DNA from 4 places in the Herbaspirillum sp. C7C2 genome. Region 2 is predicted to be linked to each of the others. Evidence: predicted binding sites of a transcription regulator. Region 2 holds the regulator's gene; each other region holds the start of a gene.
What was found. Region 2 encodes sigma-54, which starts transcription at its own class of promoters, with help from an activator protein. Its sites were predicted from a motif close to TGGCANGNAANCTGCTTT; they were not measured.
Positions count from the first base shown of each region.

Region 1: HWE04_RS16545 ([protein-PII] uridylyltransferase) is a predicted target of sigma-54. The motif match lies at 1,515-1,532, and genes of this name have one in related genera.
Region 3: HWE04_RS23410 (CmpA/NrtA family ABC transporter substrate-binding protein) is a predicted target of sigma-54. The motif match lies at 1,607-1,624, and genes of this name have one in related genera.
Region 4: HWE04_RS05285 (MSMEG_0572/Sll0783 family nitrogen starvation response protein) is a predicted target of sigma-54. The motif match lies at 2,507-2,524, and genes of this name have one in related genera.

Region 1 is NZ_JABXGI010000013.1:60,497-64,898, reverse strand. Features, by position in the region: gene rpsB (30S ribosomal protein S2) at 1-297, opposite strand, end outside; gene map (type I methionyl aminopeptidase) at 636-1,460, shown strand; gene HWE04_RS16545 ([protein-PII] uridylyltransferase) at 1,615-4,167, shown strand; gene HWE04_RS16540 (pseudouridine synthase) at 4,277-4,402, shown strand, end outside.
Region 2 is NZ_JABXGI010000016.1:23,644-28,045, reverse strand. Features, by position in the region: gene lptA (lipopolysaccharide transport periplasmic protein LptA) at 1-613, shown strand, start outside; gene lptB (LPS export ABC transporter ATP-binding protein) at 616-1,356, shown strand; gene HWE04_RS17960 (RNA polymerase factor sigma-54) at 1,424-2,914, shown strand; gene hpf (ribosome hibernation-promoting factor, HPF/YfiA family) at 3,073-3,435, shown strand; gene grxD (Grx4 family monothiol glutaredoxin) at 3,809-4,120, shown strand; gene HWE04_RS17945 (UbiX family flavin prenyltransferase) at 4,156-4,402, shown strand, end outside.
Region 3 is NZ_JABXGI010000033.1:10,809-15,210, forward strand. Features, by position in the region: gene HWE04_RS23395 (glycine zipper 2TM domain-containing protein) at 52-267, shown strand; gene HWE04_RS23400 (hypothetical protein) at 464-799, opposite strand; gene HWE04_RS23405 (DUF3309 family protein) at 1,047-1,205, opposite strand; gene HWE04_RS23410 (CmpA/NrtA family ABC transporter substrate-binding protein) at 1,795-3,105, shown strand; gene ntrB (nitrate ABC transporter permease) at 3,182-4,111, shown strand; gene HWE04_RS23420 (ABC transporter ATP-binding protein) at 4,129-4,402, shown strand, end outside.
Region 4 is NZ_JABXGI010000002.1:356,042-360,443, forward strand. Features, by position in the region: gene HWE04_RS05275 (MSMEG_0568 family radical SAM protein) at 1-893, opposite strand, end outside; gene HWE04_RS05280 (Nit6803 family nitrilase) at 850-1,932, opposite strand; gene HWE04_RS05285 (MSMEG_0572/Sll0783 family nitrogen starvation response protein) at 1,948-2,430, opposite strand; gene HWE04_RS05290 (aminotransferase-like domain-containing protein) at 2,909-4,303, shown strand; gene HWE04_RS05295 (AAA domain-containing protein) at 4,266-4,402, opposite strand, start outside.

The sequences.
Region 1 (4,402 bases), on a different contig from region 2:
CATGCCGCCCAGCCAGCGCTGATCGACGTAAGGCACGCCAGCACGTTGTGCTTCAGCGGCCAGGATTTCACGCGCTTGGCGCTTGGTGCCGACGAACAGGATAGTGCCGCGGTTGGACGACAGTTGACGCACGTACTTCTGCGCCTCCTGGTACATGCCCAGGGTCTTTTCCAGGTTGACGATGTGAATCTTGTTGCGGTGGCCGAAGATGAAGGGGGCCATCTTGGGGTTCCAGAAGCGGGTTTGGTGACCGAAGTGGACACCGGCTTCCAGCATTTCGCGCATGGTAACGGACATGAATTTCTCCAGGGTTAGGTCTGGAATCCGCTCGGTCATCCGGCTCATGCAGCCAGACACCCTTTTAGCGAACGGATTCGCGTTTCAAAAAGATTTACAACACATATTGCCAAAAAGATATGAAGATTCATTCCGCACACCGATTCCGGCAACCGACCCGAGGTTTCAGATCAGCCCGGCATTCTACTCGACCCCGCCCTTTTGTTCAAGTAGCACGTCAATTCGCCGCAAATCACCCCGAATTGCCATCCAGCCCGCCACCATGGCCGGCAAAACAGAAAACACCCTCGTCGTCTATAATCCCGACTTGACGATTTTCTAGCGAATTGCGATTCATCATGGGCAATATCACCATCAAGACCGCCGAAGACATCGAAGGCATGCGCGTGGCCGGCCGCCTGGCCGCCGAGGTGCTGGACTACATCACCCCCTTCGTGAAGCCCGGCGTGACCACCGGCGAGATCGACCGCCTCTGCCACGAGTACATGACCAATGTACAAGGCAGCATCCCGGCCCCGCTCAATTACTGCCCTCCCGGCTACACCCCCTACCCCAAAGCCATCTGCACCTCGCTCAATGACGTGATCTGCCACGGCATCCCCGGCGACAAGGTGATGAAGAACGGCGACGTGCTCAACATCGACGTCACCATCATCAAGGACGGCTACCACGGCGACACCAGCCGCATGTTCTTCCTGGGCGAGCCCTCCATCCTGGCGCGCCGCCTCACCGAGATCACCTACGAATGCATGTGGCTGGGCATCTCCAAGATCAAGCCGGGCGCCCACCTGGGCGACATCGGCCACGTCATCCAGCAGCATGCCGAAAAGGCCGGCTATAGCGTGGTGCGCGAGTTCTGCGGCCACGGCATCGGCAAGGTCTTCCACGAAGAGCCGCAGGTGCTGCACTATGGCCGCCCCGGCACCCTGGAAAAGCTGGAAGCCGGCATGATCTTCACCGTCGAACCCATGATCAACGCCGGCCGCCGCGAAATCCGCGAGATGGGCGACGGCTGGACCATCAAAACCAAGGACCGTAGCCTGTCGGCGCAGTGGGAACACACCGTCCTGGTCACCGAGACCGGTTTCGAGGTGCTGACCGTCTCGCCCGGCATGCCGGCGCCGCCGGCCTTCATCCAGAACCAGGTCGCTGCCGCGGCCTGAGCGAACGATGGCGGGGCAAGCAACGGTGACGCCACCTGCCCCGCCCGCAGTTTCCGGCATGAAACCTGCTAAGGGCTCGGGGCCGCATGGGGATGCGGCCCCGTCCGTTGTTGGCGCTCCCCCCGCGCCCTGCCTCCTTTGATCGAATCCACCGATGCCCACTCTCGCCATCACGCTCAAGAAACAGCTCAAGGCCGCGCGCCAGCAAGCCATCGATGTGTTCCAGTCCAATCACAAGACCGAGCAACTGCTGGCGCAATTGCGCCGCAATGTCGATGAAGCGCTGACCAAGGCCTGGGAAGAACTGGGCATGTCCGGCAATGCCGCGCTGGTGGCCGTGGGCGGCTATGGCCGTGGCGAACTGTTCCCGCATTCGGACGTGGATGTACTGATCCTGCTGGACCAGGCACCGGACGCCGCCAAGAAGGAAAAGCTGGAATCGCTGGTGCAACTGTTCTGGGACATCGGCCTGGAAATCGGCCACAGCATCCGCACCATCGACGAATGCCTGGACGAATCGGCGGCCGACATCACGGTCCAGACCAGCCTGCTGGAAGCCCGTCTGGTCACCGGCAACCGGGCCCTCTTCAAGCGCCTGCAGGAGCGCTACCACGCCGCGCTCGACCCGCTGGCCTTCTTCCAGGCCAAGACCCTGGAAATGCGCCAGCGCCACGTGAAATATGAAGATACCCCCTACAGCCTGGAACCCAACTGCAAGGAAAGCCCCGGCGGGCTGCGCGACCTGCAGGTGATCCTGTGGGTGGCCAAGGCGGCCGGCCTGGGCAATTCCTGGGGCGAACTGGCCGAGCACGGCATGCTGACCTCTACCGAGGCACGGCAATTGCGCCAGAAGGAACGCGCCTTCAAGGACATCCGCATCCGTCTGCACATCCTCACCGACCGCCGCGAAGACCGGCTGGTGTTCGACATCCAGACGCAACTGGCCGAAACCTTCGGCTTCAAGACCACCGATACCCGCCGCGCCAGCGAATACCTGATGCAGCGCTACTACTGGGCCGCCAAGGCGGTGACCCAGTTGAACACCATCCTGCTGCAGAACATCGAAGCCCACCTGTTCCCGCAGCAGGCGGTGCCACGCCAGATCAACGAGCGCTTCAATGAGGTCAACGGCTTCCTCGACATCGCCCACGACAAGGTCTTCGAAGACACTCCCTCGGCCATGCTGGAGGTGTTCCTGGTGCTTTCCGAGCATCCCGAGCTCAAGGACATGTCGGCCCGCACCATGCGCGCGCTGTGGCATGCGCGCTTCAAGATCGACAATGCCTTCCGCAACGATCCGCACAACCATCGGCTGTTCATGCAGATCATCCAGAGCAAGCGCGGCATCACCCATGCCCTGCGCGGAATGAACGCAACCAGCGTGCTGGGTCGCTACCTGCCCAATTTCCGCCAGATCGTCGGACAGATGCAGCACGACCTGTTCCACGTCTACACGGTGGATCAGCACATCCTGATGGTAGTGCGCAACGTACGCCGCTTCACCATGAGCGAGCATGCCCACGAATACCCCTTCTGCAGCCAGCTGATGGCCAACTTCGGCCAGCCCTGGGTGCTGTACGTCGCCGCCCTGTTCCACGACATCGCCAAGGGGCGCGGCGGTGATCACTCCAAGCTGGGCATGGCCGATGCGCGGGCCTTCTGCCTGCAGCATGGCATCTCCGAAGAGAATACCGAGCTCATCGTGTTCCTGGTCGAACAGCACCTGGCCATGTCGCATGTGGCGCAGAAGCAGGACATGTCCGACCCCGACGTCATCACCGCCTTCGCCCAGCTGGTCAAGGACGAACGCCACCTGACCGCACTCTACCTGCTGACCGTGGCCGACATCCGCGGCACCAGCCCGAAGGTATGGAACGCCTGGAAGGGCAAGCTGCTGGAAGACCTCTACCGCATGACCCTGCGCGTGCTGGGCGGCGAAGCACCCTCGGCCGACCGCGAGCTCAAGAACACCCAGCAGGAAGCCATCAAGACGCTGCGCCTCTATGGTCTGCCGGCCGACGCCCACGAACAGCTCTGGAAGCAGCTGGATGTGGCCTACTTCCTGCGCCACGACGCCTCCGACATCGCCTGGCAGACGCGCTGTTTCTACGACAAGGTCGATACCGGGGTGCCGCTGGTGCGCTGCCGCCTGGCGCCCATCGGCGAAGGCGTGCAGGTGGCGGTCTACACGCCCGACCGCCCCGACCTGTTCGCGCGCATCTGCAGCTATTTCGATGAAAAAAGCTTCAGCATCTTCGATGCCAAGATCCACACCACCCGCAACAACTACGCACTGGATGCCTTCCTGATCAATGCCCCGGTGTTCGCCAAGAACTACCGCGACATCATCAACCTGATCGAACACGAACTGGGCGCCCTGCTGCAGTCGGACCAGCCGTTGCCGCCGCCATCCAAGGCCCGCCTGTCGCGGCTGTCGCGCACCTTCCCGGTCAATCCATCGGTGGACCTGCGCCCGGACGAACGCGGCCAGTACTACCTGCTGTCGGTCTCGGCCAATGACCGCGCCGGCCTGCTGTATTCGATCTCCAACGTCCTGGCCAAGTACCGGATCAACCTGCACACCGCCAAGGTGATGACCCTGGGCGAGCGGGTGGAAGACGTGTTCCTGATCGACGGCCCCGGGCTGTCCCAGCCGCGCAACCAGATCCTGCTGGAAACCGAACTCCTGCAGACCCTGCGCATCTGACCTCGCCGGTACCGGCAGGGCCGCCGCCAGTCTGGCGCGCCGGCCCTGCCGGCCTTACAATCTCACCCTCGCCGCTGGCCGGCTCCCCGTTTTTCGCAAGGCAATTCCCATGACTGAACCCGTACGACTTTCCAAACGCATGTCCGAACTCGGCCTGTGCTCGCGCCGCGAGGCCGACGAATGGATAGAAAAGGGCTGGGTGCGGGTCGATGGCGTGGTGGTATCGGTGCTGGGC
Region 2 (4,402 bases):
ACTCTTACTGCCGATGCTGATGCTGGCTGCCGTGTGCGGCGTGGCCCACGCCGAAAAGGCGGACTCCACCAAGCCCACCAACATCGAGGCGGACCAGATGGTCTACGACGACGTGCGCCAGGTGAAGACCTTCACCGGCAACGTCGTCATGACCCGCGGCACCCTGATCATCAAGGCAGGCCGCGTGGTGCTCACGACCGACCAGTACGGCTATGAAAATGCGGTGCTGTACGCGGCTCCTGGTGCACTGGCGAACTTCCGCCAGAAGCGCGATGGCGGCCCCAACCTGTGGATCGAGGGCCAGGCCGAACGCATCGAGTATTCCGAGCAGACCGAAATCTCCAAGTTGTTCCAGCGGGCGCACATTCAGCGCATGGATGGCAACCGCATCACTGACGAAGTCAATGGCGAATTCATCTCTTATGACAGCCGCGCCGAGTTCTACTCCGTCAACAACACCGCCAGCGGCGAAAGCAAGCCGGGGGCAGGACGCATCACTGCCGTGATCCAGCCCAAGAACCCGCCGCCGGCGGATGCCGCCCAGCCTTCCACGCCCGCCCAGCCCGCTACGCCGGCACCGGCCCAGCGCCGTCAGAACGGAAAGGACCAGTAACGATGGCAAGCTCACTGGTCGTTCGCGGCCTGAAGAAAAGCTATGGTGCGCGCCAGGTGGTGCGTGACGTCTCCATGGAAGTGCGTAGTGGCGAAGTGGTCGGCCTGCTTGGCCCCAACGGTGCCGGCAAGACAACCTCGTTCTACATGATCGTCGGCCTGGTCCCCTCGGACGGTGGCGAAATCGATCTGGACGGTTCGCCCATCTCGCGCCTGCCGATCCACAAGCGCGCCACGCTGGGGCTGTCCTACCTGCCGCAGGAAGCCTCGGTGTTCCGCAAGCTGACGGTGGAAGACAACATCCGCGCCGTGCTGGAGCTGCGCCAGGAGGACGGCAAGCCGCTCTCGCGCGATGAAATCGAGGGCCGCCTGAACAACCTGCTGCATGAACTGCAGATCGAAAAGCTGCGCGAGAGCCAGGCACTGTCGCTCTCCGGTGGCGAACGCCGCCGCGTGGAAATCGCCCGCGCACTGGCCACCGATCCGCGCTTCGTGCTGCTGGACGAACCGTTTGCCGGTATCGACCCGATTGCCGTGATCGAAATCCAGCGCATCGTGCGCTTCCTCAAGGAACGCGGCATCGGCGTGCTCATCACCGACCACAACGTGCGGGAAACCCTGGGTATCTGCGACCGCGCCTACATCATCAACCAGGGCACGGTGCTGGCCAGCGGTAACCCGGAAGAGATCATCGCCAACGAATCGGTGCGCCGCGTATACCTGGGCGAACACTTCCGCATGTAGCACCCGCCGTCCATCGGCCACACAACGGTATTGCAACCAGCGGGCCACGCCGCTCCCAGAAAGACAGATGAAACAGTCGCTCCAGTTACGTACCTCGCAGCACCTCGCATTGACGCCGCAACTGCAGCAGTCGATCAGGCTGTTGCAACTGTCGACGCTGGAACTGCACCAGGAACTGGAACAGATCCTGTCCGACAATCCCCTGCTCGAACGCCTGGACGACGCTCTCGACAATTCGGTGCGCCTGTTGGCCGATGGCGCGGTCTCTTCCGCGCCCTCCACCGGAGTGGCCGAGCCCGCTGGCGACAGCGGCAACGAAGCAGCCCCCTCCGCTACTGATGGCGAAGCCAGTTTCGACTATCAGGACAACAGCCCCGAGAGCGGTGTCAGTGGCGAATCCGACTGGAGCTTCGACGACGTGGCACGCAGTGGCAAATCGCCCGACGACGACGATGCCCGCCCGCAACTGGAAGCGCATGAGCTGACCCTGCGCGAACACCTGCTGGAACAGATACGGGTCACCGCCCGCACACACCGCGACCGTGCGCTGCTGGAACTGCTCACCGATGCGCTGGACGAAAGCGGTTACCTGGAGGAACCGCTGGAAGACATCCTGGCGCGCCTGCCGGAAGAGCTGGGCGTTGACTTGGAAGAACTGTCGATCTCGCTGAAGCTGCTGCAGAGCCTGGACCCGGCCGGGGTGGGTGCGCGTAGTGCCGGTGAATGTCTGGCACTGCAGATCCGCCGCCTGCCCAAGGTGCCCTTCGTCACCCGCAAGCTTGCCTTGAGGATTGTCGAGGATTACCTGCCGCTATTCGCACAGCGCGATTTCAACAAGATCAAGAAGGCTCTCGATTGCGATGACGAGGACCTGCGCGAAGCACAGGCGGTGATCCGTCAGTGCCGTCCGCATCCGGGTGCCGAATTCGCGCGCGATGCTTCGGACTACGTGGTGCCGGACGTGATTGTCAAACAGACAAAGAACGGCTGGCAGGTCATGCTCAACCATGAGGTCATGCCCAAGCTGCGCGTCAATGCAATGTATGCGAGTGCGCTCAAGCAGGCCAAGGGCGAAGGATCGCTGTCGTCGCAGTTGCAGGAAGCTAAGTGGCTCATCAAGAACATGCGGCAACGTTTCGATACAATTTTGCGAGTCGCGCAGGCTATTGTCGAACGTCAAAGAAACTTCTTTTCACATGGCGCAGTGGCCATGCGGCCCCTTGTGCTGCGTGAAATTGCTGATACACTGGGTCTACACGAGAGCACAATCTCTCGCGTGACAACTCAAAAATACATGCTCACGCCGCACGGCATGTTCGAGTTGAAGTACTTCTTCGGTAGCCACGTCGCGACTGAAACCGGAGGCGAAGCCTCCTCCACCGCGATACGGGCGCTGATCAAACAGTTGATAGGAGCCGAAAACCCGCAGACCCCATTATCCGATAGCAAGATTGCGGATATGCTGGCAGAACAAGGCATGGTGGTCGCGCGACGCACAGTCGCCAAATACCGCGAAGTGTTGAAGATTCCGCCAGTCAATCTCCGCAAGTCCCTCTGAGCTTTCCTCAGTTTTTCTGTAGCAGTACCGTTGCTGTGTTCAGGCAAGCATCCCTACCTGGTGCCCATGCCATCCGACACGAAGACCGTGCCCGTGGTACAGCAGCTGTAGACGATGCATCGCACGAACCTCCAGTGACCTCACGATAGGAGTCTTGTATGAATCTGACCATCAGTGGACACCACCTCGAACTGACCCCCGCCATCCGGGAATACGTGCAAAGCAAGCTGGCCCGTATCAAGCGCCATTTCGACAACGTGATCGACGTCAGCGTGATCCTGAGCGTAGATAAACTCACAGAAAAGGAAAAGCGCCAAAAAGCGGAAATCAACGTCCACATCAAGGGGAAGGATCTACATGCGGAAAGCATTGCGCACGACCTCTATGCCGCTATTGATGCCCTGATCGACAAGCTCGACCGCCAGGTCATCAAGCACAAGGACCGCTTGCAGGAGCATCACTCCATGGCCAAGCGTCTGCCCGACGATACCCCCGCTGATGCAGTGGCTGGCGCGGCATAAGACAAGGATTCAGGACCATTCCTGCCGGCGGGTGCGCAACGACAGCGTGACGCATAAGGTGGGAATCTCATGAGGAAGGGGCGCGCAAGCGCCCTTTTTCATTTTGCGGCGCCGGGGCCGGTTTCATTTCCTGTGGCAAACAGTGATCCCGCGTCCATCATCGCCGCTGTTCTCCCGAAGCGGCTCGCAATGAGACTTGAAGAGGCTCCTCCCGCCCTCATCTTGGTGGCAAGGTCCAAAGCGGAAATCGTATAAATGATTTCCACCAAGCAATGCCGGACGACACCCCAACCACGCCGCAACCCTGCCGACTTCAACGCGAGCGGCGGCTTTTCCCTATAATGTCGGCAATCCCATTTTTAAAGGCATAGCCATGAGCGACGTCCAATCCTGGATCAAAGAAACCGTGACCCAAAACCCTGTCGTGCTGTTCATGAAGGGAACCGCCCAGTTCCCGCAATGCGGCTTCTCCGGCAAGGCCATCCAGCTGCTCAAGGCCAGCGGCGCCGAGAACATCGTCACCGTCAATGTGCTGGAAAGCGCCGATGTGCGTCAGGGCATCAAGGAATATTCGAACTGGCCAACCATTCCCCAGCTGTACGTGAAGGGTGAATTCGTCGGCGGCTCGGACATCATGAGCGAAATGTACGCCTCGGGCGAACTGCAGACCCTGATCAAGGGCTAAACCCGGCGCATCGCTGCCCCGCTCCGGTTTCTCTCGTGAGTTCCACTTCCAGTCCGCCACGCCAGCGCCTGATCGTCGCCATCACCGGTGCGACCGGCGCGATCTATGGCGTGCGCCTGCTGCAGCACCTGCGCAAGCATGGTCAGGTGGAAACCCATCTGATGATTTCCGAAGCCGGCGTGCTCAATCTGCACCAGGAACTGGACATGCGGCGCAAGGACGTCGAAGCCCTGGCCGACGTGGTGCATCATGTGCGCGACGTCGGTGCCTGCATCGCCAGCG
Region 3 (4,402 bases), on a different contig from region 2:
GTTCTGTCATCCGTTCGTTGGACTCTATTCGACAATGAGGAAGGAGTAGTCATGAAAACAATTCAAAAACTGGCAGTGACTTCGGTAGCCATCTTTGCCTTTTCCGCGATGACCGGCTGCAGCAACATGTCCGCGCGCGACAAGAACACAGCCATCGGTGCAGGTGCTGGTGCGGTGGGCGGTGCAGTGCTCACCGGTGGTAGCGCCATCGGTACCGTCGGCGGCGCCGCCGTGGGTGGCGTGATCGGTAACCAGGTGGGCAAGTAACACGGGCCTGACACCAGGCTGGCAGCGCTGCCAGCCACACCGTGCGGGCTATCGAGGCCTGCACGCACGGAATGCATCAAACGCCGCAACGATGTCCATCGTTGCGGCGTTTTCCATTTGTGGCTTGCACTTGGGGCCGACGCAGGGGCAACCCCCGCAGCCAGGCAGCCGGGCTACAGGCTAACCCGGCATTGGCTCAGGAGGCCGGCTTGGCGCCTGTCGCCTTGTAGTCGTCATAGATGCGGCGGGCGCGCGCCGCATCGTCCTTGCGGGCTGCGGCGGCTTCCTTGCGGCAGGTGCTGGCCTGCTTGCCACGCTGTGCCTTGCAGTCGGCCAATGCCTCGGCGTAGGCAGCGGCGGTCTCCTGGTTGAGATTGCGCAGCCGTTCCTTGGGAGTGTCGGCGTTCTGATACCAGCGGGCTGGATCGCCATTGGCCAGCTTGTCCTCGCCGGCGTGGCTGGATGCGGCCGTCAGCATGGACAACGCGGCCAGGCAAACGGGCAGGGAGGATGCGAGGAATTTGTTCTTCATCTGTTATAGGCCTCATCACGCAAACGCGAAAACTTCATGGGGATGGGCCATCTGCCGTGCCCGCAGCGTATAACAAGCCAGCTGGACACAAGGCAAACGGCGCGGTCGGTGACAGGGCACCGACCGCGCCGTGTTCCCTTCCGCAGGCCGATGGTATCAGGCTTGCATCCGGGAGGGGAGGGTCGCGGGGAAAGCGTCAGGGGCGCTGGCAGCAGGGCGGAGTCAACCGCCTTGCTACCGCCCTGTCTTATATCTTCCCGAGCAGCAACAGGATCAGCAGGATGATGACGATGGTGCCGGCGATACCGCTGGGACCATAGCCCCAACCGCGGCTGTGCGGCCAGGCCGGGATCACGCCGAGCAGGATCAGGATCAGGACGATGAGCAGGATGGTGCCGAGGGTCATGGAGGTTCTCCTTTGTTATTGAATTCGTTCTTGCCCGCCAGGGTGCAAGCGCCGGGTCGTTCGTTGTTGCTCGATGTTGCTCGTTATTGCTTGATGATGCTCGTTGATGCTGAGCCATCATAGGCCCGGCCCCCCTGTCCCCGCGATCAGCGCCCGTCGCAATATGCTGTAGGAAAACCCGGCAATACCGGGTAGGCGGGCGCCTCGGGCCGTCTCCACCGGTGGCCCCAATGGGCACCTGATCACTCCGCCTTGCCGCCAACTTGGTGCAAAGCACAAATGAAGTGCGGCCCGAGCTCATGTTGACGGTGCGAGAACCCCCTCGCCGGACCTGTCGTGAGTCTTGGTCATGGCGCCGTCAGTGCAGGCCGGGTGCGGCTTTGCGGGCGATTATCATGCGCTGGCACAGTCTTTGCTGAATTGACGACATAGCGCAGAGAGTGCGCAACAGATGTGAAGGTGTGACCAACGGCGGTCGCATCGTCCCGGACAAAGGCGTCTTCCGACATGGTCATCCATGACGGGACACGCCTTTTTTTTGTTGATGGCTTTCGTCAATGTCAATTCGCAACGCAAGGGGAAGGGTGCTATGGAATTCAACGCTCAGGCGGACCAGGCAGGCAAGCTCGCAGATATCGAACCAGCCACGCCGGCAGGGACGGTCGACATGGTGGACGGCAAGCGCCGCAAGCTGATACAGGGTGCAGGCCTGGCGGCCGGGACCGGCATGCTGGGACTGACCAGCGGCGGCGCCTGGGCCGCCGGTTCGGACAAACCGGAAAAGGAAGAGGTCAAGATCGGCTTCATTCCCCTGACCGACTGCGCTTCGGTGGTGATGGCCTCGGTGCTAGGCTTCGACAAGAAGTACGGCATCAAGATCGTCCCCAGCAAGGAAGCCTCCTGGGCCGGCGTGCGCGACAAGCTGACTAATGGCGAGCTGGATGCGGCGCACGTGCTCTATGGCCTGATCTACGGCGTGCAGATGGGCATCGGCGGGCAGAAGAAGGACATGGCCGTGCTCATGGGCCTGAACCACAACGGCCAGGCCATCACGCTATCCAGGAAGCTGGCCGACAAGGGCGCCGTCGATGGCGCTTCGCTGGCCAAGCTGATGCAGACCGACAAGCGCGAATACACCTTTGCCCAGACCTTCCCCACCGGCACCCACGCCATGTGGCTGTATTACTGGCTGGCCGCCAACGGCATCCATCCGATGAAGGATGCCAAGGTGATCACCGTGCCGCCGCCGCAGATGGTGGCCAATATGCGGGTGGGCAACATGGACGGCTTCTGCGTGGGCGAGCCCTGGGGCCATCGCGCCATCGTCGACGGCGTGGGCATCACCGCCATCACCACCCAGGACATCTGGAAGGACCACCCGGAAAAGGTGCTGGGTACCTCACTGGAGTTCGTCCAGAAATACCCCAATACCTGCCGCGCCATGATGGCCGCCATCCTGGACGCCAGCAAATGGATCGACGCCTCGCTGGCCAACAAGAACAAGATGGCCGAGGTCATCGCCGACAAGTCCTATGTCAACACCAGCAAGGACGTGATCGACCAGCGCATCCTGGGCCGCTACCAGAACGGGCTGGGCAAGACCTGGGACGACCCCAACTACATGAAGTTCTACGACGAAGGCCAGGTCAACTTCCCCTTCCTGTCGGACGGCATGTGGTTCATGACCCAGCATCGCCGCTGGGGCCTGCTCAAGAGCGATCCGGACTACCTCGCCGTGGCCAAGTCGGTGAACCAGATCGATCTCTACAAGGAGGCCGCCGCCATGACCAAGACGCCCCTGCCCAAGGAAGTCATGCGCAGCTCCAAGCTGGTCGATGGCGTGGTCTGGGACGGCAAGAATCCGGCTGCCTATGCGCAGTCCTTCAAGATCAAGGTGTAAGCCTCGGCGGCCAGCGCAGGCAGTGCAGCCAAAGCGCTGGCCGTCACAGTGAAGTGTCATCAGCAAGGGGAAAGCGATGAGTGCAGTCATGGAAAGCATCATGGGCGATAACGCCAAGCCCGCCGGCAACAGCCAGGGCGCAGCAGTGGCCGCAGCCAGCCAGGCGCAGCCGGCATCGGTGGCACCTGCCACCCCGACCAGGGTACGCAGCGCCAGGAAGCGCCTGGCCGCAGGCGGACTGTTCATGCGGGTGGTGCCCCCGGTCCTGGGTGTGGCGCTCTTGGTACTGGTGTGGCAGATCATTGCCATGAAGACCGCAAGTTTCCCCACGCCATGGGTCACCCTGAAGGAGGCCGGCGTGATGTTTTCCGATCCCTTCTATCGCAACAGCCCCAATGACCAGGGCATAGGCTGGAACGTGCTGGCCTCGCTGCAGCGGGTCGGCATGGGCTTCGGCCTGGCGGCGCTGGTGGGCATCCCGCTGGGGTTTGCCATCGGCCGGGTGGAATTCCTCTCGCGCATGTTCGGCCCCATCATCAGCCTGCTGCGCCCGGTTTCGCCACTGGCCTGGCTGCCCATCGGGCTGCTGGTGTTCAAGTCGGCCAATCCGGCGGCGATCTGGTCGATCTTCATCTGCTCGATCTGGCCGATGATCATCAACACCGCCGTGGGCGTGCAGCGGGTGCCGCAGGATTACATGAACGTGGCGCGCGTGCTGAACCTGTCGGAGTGGAAGGTGCTGACCAAGATCCTGTTCCCCTCGGTATTGCCCTACATGCTGACGGGCGTGCGCCTGTCCATCGGCACCGCCTGGCTGGTCATCGTGGCCGCCGAGATGCTGACCGGCGGCGTGGGCATCGGCTTCTGGGTATGGGACGAATGGAACAACCTGAACGTGCCGCACATCATCATCGCCATCGTCGTCATAGGGGTGGTGGGGCTGGTGCTGGAGCAATTGCTGGTGGCGCTGGCCAAGGCCTTTACCTATGAACAGGTCAACAACTGAACAGGCGGGAGCACATCATGGATAACATCAACGGCAAATTCATCGACATCCACGGCGTGGAGATGGTGTTCCATACCAGGAAGGGTGACTTCCACGCGCTGCGCGAGATCAACCTGACGGTGGCCAAGGGTGAGTTCATCACCCTGATCGGCCATTCCGGCTGCGGCAAGTCGACCCTGCTCAATCTCATTGCCGGCCTGCTCAAGCCCAGCGACGGCGTGCTTCTGTGCGCCAACCGCGAGATCGGTGGCCCGGCCCCGGAGCGGGCGGTGGTGTTCCAGAACCATTCGC
Region 4 (4,402 bases), on a different contig from region 2:
ACGAAGGGATAGACACCCAGCGCGATCAGGCGCTCGCTCATGCCCAGGATGGCCTCGTCGCTGTCGCCCAGCCCGGCCAGGATGTAGGTGCTGACCTGGCCGCGACCAAAGACATCGACAGCGGCTGCGAACGCGTCCATATAGCGCTCCACCGGTACGCTGGCCTTGCCCGGCATGATGCGCTTGCGCACTTCGGGGGTGACCGCTTCCAGATGCATGCCCAGGGTATCGATGCCGGCGTCGTGCATGCGGCGGAACCAGGCATCGTCATCGGGCGGCTCGCACTGCCCCTGGATCGGCAGGTTCACCGCCGACTTCACGCCGAAAGCGCTCTCGCACAGGATCTGCGCGCCACGGTCGGTGGCGTTGGGCGTACCGGTGGTCATCACCATGTGCTTGACGCCATCCAGCAGCACCGCGGCCCGCGCCACCTCGCCCAGTTGCTCGGGGGTCTTGCGCAGGATGGTGCGGCCGGCCGCCAGCGACTGGCCGATGGCGCAGAACTGGCAGGACTTGCGCCGGCTCTCATAGCGGATGCAGCTCTGCAGGATGGTAGTGGCCAGCACGTCGGCGCCGTGCAGCGTGGCGATCTTGCCGTAGGGGATGCCATCGAAGGTCTGCATCTTGTAGAAGCGCGGCTGGCGCGGGAAGGACACCACCCCCACCTCGACGCCGTCGCGCAGGATGCGCGAGGCGCCATCCGCGCCCGGTTGCGTGGCCACATAGGGCGAGGACCAGGAGCCGGCCGTATGCACCGGGATCATCACGGTATGGCCGTCGACCGTCACCGCCTTGTGGTCGGACGGCCCTGCCCCGCCGCGCCGGCTTTGCGCGCCGGCAGTGGGATCGTCAAGACGCAGCCCTAAGGATTGCAGCTCCGAGATCAGTTCCATGGGCGCCTTGCGGCTCGAACGCTGGGGATGCAACTGGATGACGGCTGTCTGCATGATGTGGCCTCGCGGAAGATGGGATGACAGGAGAAGACTGTTCCGCCGGGAACAGGGAAGACATGGGGGAAGTACGGCGATCATCGATCACCAGGTGCAATAGTTCCGGGCGCGCGTAGTGGCCCACCGAATCCATCATGCGCTTGCGCTTGGTGACCAGTTCCATATCGAGATCGGCCACCAGGATGCCTTCGCCGCTGCGCAGTGGCTCGGCCAGCAGCTTGCCCTCCGGCGAGACGATGGCGGTACAGCAGCCGCCGCGCAGCGCCTTCTGCGCCTTGGGATCGGGTTCGATGGCGGCGATCTGCTCATCGGTCAGCCAGCCGGTGGCATTGATGACGAAGCAGCCCGCTTCCAGGGCGTGATGACGGATGGTGACTTCCATCTGGTCGGCAAAGATCTGGCCGACCATGGAGCCGGGGAATTGCGCGCAGTGGATTTCCTCGTGCTGCGCCATCAGGCTGTAGCGTGCCAGCGGGTTGTAGTGTTCCCAGCAGGCCAGCGCACCCAGGCGCCCCACGGCAGTGGGCACGACCTTCAGGCCGCTGGCGTCGCCCTGGCCCCAGATCATGCGCTCGTGATAGGTCGGCGTGATCTTGCGGCGTTTCAGGACCAGCTCGCCATCGGCATCGAACACCAGTTGCGTGTTGTAGAGCGTGCCGTGGTCGCGTTCATTGACACCCAGCACGACCACCGTGCCATGCTGGCGTGCCGCAGCCGACACGGCCTGGGTGACCGGACCCGGCACCTCGACGGCGCGCTCGTAGAGCAGCAGGTGCTCAGGCCCGGACGCAAAGGGCGGCCGCACGAACGAAAAGTACGGATAGTAAGGAACGAAGGTTTCCGGAAACACCACCAGCTGCGCGCCTTGCGCAGCGGCGTCGGCGATGGCCTGGCAGACCTTGGCCACGGTGCCGTCGGCACTATCGAGGTCGGGCGCGATCTGCACCGCCGCCGCCCGTACCGTTCTCTTGTTGATGCTCATGGGCCGCCCTTCCGCTTACAGGGTCCAGGTGTCGAGGATGAAGGCGTTGTCGCGACGATGCAGCAACACCAGGTCCAGCACATCCAGCGGGTTGATCGGACGGATGCCCGGGATCAGCGAGGGCTCGCCGTGGCCGTACAGAGCCTGCAGGGCGAAGCGGCAGGCATAGACCTTGCCGCCCTCTTCCATGAACTTGACGATCTGCTTGTTGAAGTTCTGGTGGCCGGGGAAGGCTTCATCGCCCAGGGTGGGGAAGCCACGCTGCACGCCCAGCGTCACACCCGGGCCGTACAGCAGGATGGAGGTTTCGAAACCCTTGCGCTTCAGACGCGTGGCCTGCAACAGGTTGACGAAACCGATCGAACCTTCGAAGGCCACGGTATGGAAGGTCACCAGCGCTTTTTCACCCGGCTGGGCTTTGACGTCTTCGAATACCTTCTCTTCATAATCCACCAGGAAATCGCCGGGGGCGTGGGCTGCTTTGGTGACTGCGGGCATGGTGAGACTCCTCTTGATTGCTGTGGGTGGTCACTTGTGGAAGTGGTCCGGCGACGTTGCCGCGACGCTGGCATTGAATGCATCACGCGTGCCAACAATGCCCCGTCAATGCGTGAATTGACTGCATGAAAATCCCGTCAATCGCTGGCCGCCGATCCGGCTTCCAGCACGCTCGCGGCTTCCCGGGGGGACCTTCCCGACGGGCTTTTCAGCGCCCGTGCAGCAATCCATTCAATCGCTCCATACAATCGCGCAAACCCGCATGCACTCTGGAGTAGCGACGTGTTTTACCTTGGTGCAGGCACGCCGTCTCCGATGACACAAGGCGGTGCAGCGAGAGCCGCCTGGGGGCTGCATTGGATGGAATACAAATTGCATTCAATGACGCCTGCCGATGCAGTCAATATTGAATCCGGGCAAGCTCAGGAGAGATCGGAAAGGATCGGGAGCCCCCAGGAACGCCGACCAAGGAATCGTCATGCCGAAGAACAGCACCATGTGGGTCCCCAAACTGAAGAAGGGCAGCGGCCCGCTCTATCTGGCCATCGCCAATGCCATCGCCGAGGATGTCGCCACCGGCCACCTGCAGGCCGAGCAGCGCCTGCCGCCGCAGCGCAAGCTGGCCGAAGCGCTGGACCTGGACTTCACCACGGTGGCCCGGGCGTATACAGAAGCGCACCGGCGCGGACTGGTCGATTCGGTGGTGGGACGCGGCACCTTTGTCTGCGGCAAGCGGCGCCCGCGCATCCCCCGCGTGACCGAGGGACGGCCCAACGTGGACATGTCCATGAACATGCCGCCCGAGCCGGAGTCGCCGGAACTGGTGGAACTGATGCAGGCAGGATGGAGCAAGGTCAACGGCAGGCTGCGCGACCTGATGCGTTACCAGGACTTCGGCGGCTCGCCCGAAGACCGCGAGGCCGGCGCCCTGTGGCTGCGCCGGCGCGGGCTGGTGGTGGAACCGGAACGGGTGCTGGTCACCCCCGGCGCGCAATGCGCGTTGCTGGCGATCCTGACCATGCTGGTCGGCCCCGGTGGCGTGCTGTGCTGTGAAGACGTGACCTACCCTGGCCTGCGTGCCCTGGCCGGGCAACTGGGCATCAAGCTGGTGGGCTTGCCGATGGACAACGAAGGCATCGACGCCGTCGCCTTTGCCGGCGCCTGCGCGCAATACGCGCCCAAGGCCCTGTACTGCAATCCGACGCTGTTGAACCCCACCACCTGCACCACCTCGCTGTCACGGCGCCAGGCGCTGGTGGATATCGCCCGCCACTACGAAGTCGCCATCATCGAGGACGACGCCTATGGCTTCCTGCCGCGCTCGACCCCGCCGGCCATTGCCAGCCTGGGCAGTGAACTGACCTTCTACGTCACCGGCCTGGCCAAGAGCGTGGGCGCCGGTTTGCGCATCGCCTACATGGTGGCGCCGGACACCCACTCGGCGGCACGCCTCACCGCCTCGCTACGGGCCACCACGGTGATGGCCTCGCCCATCACCTCGACCCTGGCCACGCACTGGATACGCGATGGCGTGGCCGACCTGGCGCTGGCCAACATCCGCAAGGAATCCATGGCCCGCCAGAAGATCGCGGCCCGTATCCTGCCCCCGCACAGCTACGCCTCCGAAGCCGAGGCCTTCCATCTCTGGATCAAGCTGCGCGGCGGCTGGCAGGCCGCCAGCTTCGCCGCCCAGATGCGCTCCTCCGGCATCGGCGTGGTGGCCAGCGACGCCTTTGCCGTAGGGGCCGCGCCGGAACAGGCAGTACGGGTCTGTATCGGCGGCGTGGCCAACCGCCACGATATCCAGCACGCGCTGGAGGTCATCCGCGATGCGCTCAATGAAGCGCCGCTGGCGCGGCCGGCGGTGGTGTAGTTTCGCCGGTAGCCGCCTCGGCATCCACCCACTGCGCGAGGAACCTGCCCAGCCTGGCCTCGATATCACTATCGATGGTCTGCAGGCGCAGCAGATCGA